One region of the Shewanella sp. NKUCC06_TVS genome, then DNA from elsewhere that is predicted to be linked to it. Evidence: riboswitches for the same ligand, from Rfam matches in the RefSeq annotation. Region 1 holds a riboswitch; the other holds the start of a gene.
What was found. Region 1 has a riboswitch for cyclic di-GMP ahead of gbpA (N-acetylglucosamine-binding protein GbpA). Riboswitches for the same ligand answer to the same signal wherever they lie in the genome.

Region 1 (3,166 bases):
TAAAAAATGGCATGACTTTCAATTGTGATAGCCCAAATTAATGTACCGATATAAGCATCGATTAAATAGATAGTTTGGGACATTAACAGAGCCAAACCCAGTGGGCAAGCCAGTTGTGAACAAAAAAGGGTAGCAAACGATACGGTAACAACTTAATAGCGCTGTGATAAACGAAAATAAACAAGCAAACAAAACCGCTACCTTTGTTGAAAATATATGGGATGCAGCATTGAGCTTAAACCGAGGTAAAGCACATCTTTCACCATCGAGAGCGTGCAAAATATGGGCTTAAACACAGCAAATATGTTTAAGCCCAACCACATCATGTTGAGAATTAATTAACTCAGAATGTTAATTTACAGCTCAGTCCACGCCATAGCCCAAGAAGCGCCAACACCTGGCTCAAATCCTGTGGCAGAAGCCGACCACTGCACACAATAGCCGCTATAAGGGAATGGCTTACATTGATACACTTTGCCATTTTTAGGCTGTAACACTGTGGTGCCTGCAACGTAACCTTTCACCCCTTCAGGGAAGACAAAATCCGCTTCCGGCGTTGGTGCTTGATCCTTTAAGAAGAGATCAAAATTCTGCTGAATAACATCACCTTGTTTAGGCTCAGCTTTAACCTGTAAGTGATAATGCCCAGCTTTAGGTGCAACCACGTCTAACACTAAGCTCGCGCTGGTATTGTTAACGGTTTGACTGACAAAACCGGCTGCCGTGCCATCGTGGTTAAACAAATACGCTGACACTAACATTTCAGCGTTGCTGGTGACGTCAAAACGAACCTGCGCCGCACCGTCGATAATTTGATAATCGTCGGCAAGTGAAGTGACCTCTAAGCTGTTGCCCGGAGCAGGAGCTAAATCAAATCCCACTTCGACACGCTCAATACCTGAGTTTTTCGCTGTAAAAATGTCGTTTTTGCCATACACAGGCTCAATCACACCCGATGCATTTTTTTGTCCCGCTTTTAACTGGGACTGCTGGGCATTAATCGCGCTCGCTAATAGGAAAGGCCAATTTTGTTTATCACCTTGAGTCGCATCGCTAATGGTAATGACTGTTTGCTTAGCCGCTTGCTCACCATTGGCGTCAAACACCCGGGTCATCACTTTATCGCCTGCTTTTAGATCGAGTGACGGATTGATATCCCCCACATCTTGCCATTCACTCGGCACAATAGGACCCGAGCCCAAGTTCACATCGATAGCATTGTAGAAACTATTCGTCGTATCTCCCACTTCCCACACGGCCAAGATCACTTGATAACCACTGCGACCTTCTGGCACGTAGCAGTCATGGGTCACTAACTTAGGCGGCTGTTCCATACCACCATCAACGACGCAAAAGGGTGCTAAGTCAAAGCTCGCTCGGCTCAAAGCTTGGTTTGGGTTCCAATCTTGGCGAGTTAAATAGTAACGCCAATTACGGGTGACATGATTTGCTGTGAACTGCCAACTGAACTTATTCCAGCCCGCTTTAATATCCGTCTTTGCCCAACGGCTCGGACTTTGTTCATCCAAAGGTGAAAAAGCACCATTGCCAGCACTCGCCAGCTTGCCATCAGCAGGACCTGATTCAGGAAAACCCGATGGCCCCTCAACACTTTGCGGCTCCCATTGCACCGCGCCACAATTGGCATTTTTACCTGTTTTACAGGCATATGAACGCGATTCAGGTGCCACAACATAACCGTGCGCCTGCGCAGAGATACTCACAAACGCATTCGTCGCCATTACTGCCGCGGCCAATAAACTCAATTTAGAAATAGGGGAAAAAACAGTAGAATTTGCCACTTTAATGCACTCCATTGATTGCCTATCATCCTAAACATAATGATAGGCTTAGATATAAAAGTGGTATTTGGGCAAACAACAGCATTAAACAGCAGTCGTTTATCTTTCACAGAAATCGAATTCTGCGGCAACTCCGCTATCTTAGTTCACTAAAAAATCCATTTACAACCTTAGACCGGAAGCTTTGCGTCCTAACTTTTCAATTAGTTTGCCAAATACAGTCGTTATCATTGAGTCACTACGAGTTAACAGTATGTAACTAAGTAGAAATGACTTGGCTAAATTAGCAACAAAAGACAACGTTGTCAAAAAATAATTCATTTATATTCATTGAGTTACAGAATGTGAATCGGTATTTTTCTGACACCTGTCAAAGATTTATCAGCACCTACTGTTATAAACTCGTGCTTGAAACTAAATCTTACCTAGGTATAATGCCCACCTCGCTTCGGGGGAGTAGCTAACTGGATTTCGAGCCATCGTCATCTAGGGTGAACATCAACATACTTGGCAACATGCCATGGTGTTCACAGCAAATCATAGATTTGCCCAGCAAGACCTGAGCACAATGACCGCACCTAGGGGTGGACGGTTTATTGTGCTTATGTCATAACCACCCCTAAAGGATCACACTTGGAAGCCCTACTTGCCTCAACCTTTACGGTTGCTATCGCCGAAATTGGTGATAAAACTCAATTACTTGCACTAATCCTCGCAGCAAGATTTAAAAATAAAACCGCCATTATTCTAGGTATTTTGCTGTCGACATTATTTAACCATTTTGCCGCAGCTTGGATTGGCCAATGGGCGATTAACTGGGTAAGCCCAGATCTGGCACGTTATTTAGTGGCTGCGTCCTTCTTTGCAATCGCTCTTTGGGTGTTAATCCCCGATAAAGTCGATGCAGAAGAGAGCCGTTTCTATAAAATGGGCCCCTTTCTCGCCACCTTTATCCTGTTTTTTATCGCCGAAATGGGGGATAAAACACAAATCGCAACTGTGGTATTAGCCGCAAAATACGATTCATTAACTATGGTGGTTGCAGGCACAACCTTAGGCATGCTGCTTGCTAACGTACCCGTAGTAATCGCAGGCCACTTCAGCGCCGAAAAATTACCTATGTTGTGGATACACCGTGGCTGCGCCGTATTGTTCGCACTCTTAGGCGTAGCAACACTGTTCTTCTAAGAATCGAGGCTGGGGTTTTGCTGCAGAATAAAATCTCTTCACGCAATATTTTATTCTTTTAAACCTAACCGTTTTGCAAGTCGGTGCAAATTACCTGTATCGATTTGCAATATTCTTGCACACGCAGCCCAATTTTGTTGATTCGCGGCTAAAACTTGACGAATAAGTTGACGCTG
Region 2 (3,166 bases), on a different contig from region 1:
GGGGCACATGTATCAGTGGAGTAAGCGATGCAAATACTAACAATAGATGTGGGCGGTACCAAAGCCCTGTTCGAACTTCAGCTCGCGGGACATACAGAACAATATAAAATCCCCACAGGTGAAGGTTTTAAAATTGAAGAGTTAAATAATCAAATTGCGGCGTTTGAACGTGATTATGATTTACAGCATTACCAACTAGCGATTGCCGTACCTGGACTGGTACAAAATAATCGTTTGGTTTCTTGTAAATCTTTACCTGGACTCAATGGATTGAGCTTCGATACAGTCAAAACCCAGGGTGAGCTTAAGTTTATCTGCAACGATATCGATGCGGGTATGCAAGCGACTTGTGATGCCAAATATGCCTGTGAGTTATTGGTCATGTGCGGCACTGGGATCGGTATGTCTATTGCTTTTAATGGACAAGTCTTTACGGGAGCGACGGGCGTGGCGGGGGAGTTGGGGCCTTGTCGCGTGATGACAGAATCTGGCGAGTTTAGTTTAGAGCAACTGGCCAGTGGCGATTCAGTGCGCAGCCGCAAAATCTCCACTCAGGATGATTTATATCGCGCGGGCAGTTATCTCGGCATGGGATTAGCGTGGGCGGTTAATTTATTTAATCCCAATCGAATTTGGCTTGCTGGCGGTATGATGAATAGCGCTCCTTACTACAAAGGCTGTCTCGAAAGCTTAAAGAAAATGGCATTGAGCGCGCCCTTAGCTGAGATGAAAATCAATCGTGTCGATGATATGGAGACCTTGGTTTGCCGCGGTTTATCTGTGATGCTCGCAAGGGACTACCCCCGCGCATAAGAATAATAAATGCCCCGCGCATAAGGATCATAATGTTGCTCGACAATGGTTTGCGCCATGAATGTTTAGTAATTGAGGTTTAGCTGCATAAGCGACGTAAATTGTGAAATATAAAGCAGGACTTATGATGCCTTTGGCATATCGAGTCCTGTTTTTTTTATTCTTAAAGTATTCAGATAATCCTCATTATCCAAAGTAAATATTAGCGATAGTTTAATTTGCATAATTCCTTTCTTATCAGATGCCTAGTTCTATTTACGATTTTAGCCAATAACACAGTTGATAATATTTTGTTGCAATTTTATTGCGCTTACGCTTATGCTGATATTTGCAATGACAACGTTGTCATTGTGTGTAAAAGGCAAACCAGTTGAAAAACTGGGACGCAAAGCCTCCGGTCTAAGGGTTCGTCTGTACCTATGATAGCGGGGATACCACAGGTTTTTCTTCGTGCAGTTGTCAGTCGTTTTGCATGGTTTTAAGAGAGTGTTGTTTCCTGTCTACGCTTTGTTTGCCTTATTGATTCATATAAAAATTCAATAGGGATATCTCATGTTCAAGACTCAAATTTCAACATCAGCCTTGCTAGTGGCATCAGCGCTGGCATCTACCATCAGTGCCAGCGTTTTTGCAGCGGCGCCCGGTAAACCGACTTTAGGTTGGGGCGAAACTAAGTTCGCTATTATTGAAGTGAATCAAGCGGCTACCGCTTACAATCAATTAGTTACGGTGAAAGATGCCGCCGATGTCTCCGTCAGTTGGAACCTTTGGAGTGGCGATGTGGGCAATAGAGCCCAAGTGTTACTCAACGGCAATGTAGTTTGGGAAGGCCCATCTGGCGCGTCGGGAACCGCTAACTTTAAGGTGAACAAGGGCGGCCGTTATCAGATGCAAGTACAACTGTGTAACAGCGATGGCTGTACGGCGAGCGATGCTAAACAAATCCTCGTGGCTGATACCGACGGCAGCCATTTAGTGCCACTCAATGCTCCCCTAAAAGAAAACAACCGTCCCTATGCTAATAAATCAGGCAAAGTGGTGGGCGGTTACTTTGTCGAATGGGGCGTATACGGTCGTAAATTCCCGGTCGATAAGATACCTGCGCAAAACTTAACCCATATTTTATATGGCTTTACCCCAATTTGTGGTGGTGATGGCATCAATGATAGCTTGAAAGAAATCGAAGGCAGTTTCGAAGCGTTGCAACGTGCCTGTAGTGGTCGTGGTGATTTTAAAGTTGCGATTCATGATCCTTGGGCAGCGATTCAAATACCGCAGGCGGGAGTGAGTGAGCATTCAGATCCTTACAAAGGTAACTTCGGTCAATTGATGGCACTTAAGCAAGCATATCCAGATTTGAAGATTTTACCTTCGGTCGGTGGTTGGACCCTCTCGGATCCCTTCTTTTTCTTCGGTGATAAAACCAAGCGCGATATCTTTGTCGCTTCGGTGAAAGAGTTTCTACAGATATGGAAATTCTTCGATGGCGTAGATATCGACTGGGAATTTCCAGGGGGGAATGGTGCTAACCCAAATTTAGGTAATGCCAATGACGGTGAAACCTATGTGACTCTGATGCGTGAACTGCGGGCGATGCTTGATGAACTAAGCGCCGAAACGGGTCGTACCTATGAGCTGACTTCAGCTATTAGCGCTGGTGACGATAAAATTCAAAAAGTCGATTATCAGGCTGCTCAGCAGTACATGGATTACATCTTCTTGATGAGTTACGACTTTAATGGTGGTTGGACTAATACTGAACTCGGCCATCAAACCAATCTGTATGAAGCGAGTTGGGATCCCAATACCCGTTACACCACAGCTAAGGGCGTTAATGCGCTGTTAGGCCAAGGTGTGACCCCAGGGAAAATTGTGGTCGGTGCCGCTATGTATGGCCGCGGCTGGACAGGTGTTAATGGCTACAGTGGTAATAATCCTTTCACGGGGACGGCAACGGGCAAAGTGAAAGGTACTTGGGAAGCTGGTGTGGTGGATTATCGTCAGATAGCGAATGACTACATGGGAAGCGGTTGGACTTACAGTTACGACGAAACAGCTGAGGCGCCATCTTTGTTCAAGGCATCTACTGGCGATTTAATCACTTTCGATGATGCTCGTTCAGTTAAAGCCAAGGGGCAATATGTGCTTTCTAATCAACTTGGTGGGCTTTTTGCGTGGGAGCTTGATGCCGATAATGGCGACATTCTAAATGCCATGCACGAAGGTTTAGGCCATGGTGAAGGCACCACTCCGCCAGTGAATAAAGCGCCCATTGCCAATGCGGGCGCGGATGTGAATGTCACCGGTCCCGCCGATGTGACGCTCAATGGTAGCGGTTCGCGCGATCCTGAAA

Region 2: it holds a riboswitch for cyclic di-GMP, as region 1 does, so the genes downstream of both, KO531_RS11915 (glycosyl hydrolase family 18 protein) here and gbpA (N-acetylglucosamine-binding protein GbpA) in region 1, are expected to answer to the same signal.

Annotation. Positions count from the first base shown of each region.
Region 1 is NZ_JAHKQX010000002.1:135,046-138,211, forward strand. Features, by position in the region: gene gbpA (N-acetylglucosamine-binding protein GbpA) at 357-1,802, opposite strand; cyclic di-GMP riboswitch class I at 1,926-2,025, opposite strand; gene KO531_RS02700 (TMEM165/GDT1 family protein) at 2,436-2,990, shown strand; gene norR (nitric oxide reductase transcriptional regulator NorR) at 3,041-3,166, opposite strand, start outside.
Region 2 is NZ_JAHKQX010000009.1:136,466-139,631, forward strand. Features, by position in the region: gene KO531_RS11910 (ROK family protein) at 28-813, shown strand; cyclic di-GMP riboswitch class I at 1,164-1,252, shown strand; gene KO531_RS11915 (glycosyl hydrolase family 18 protein) at 1,366-3,166, shown strand, end outside.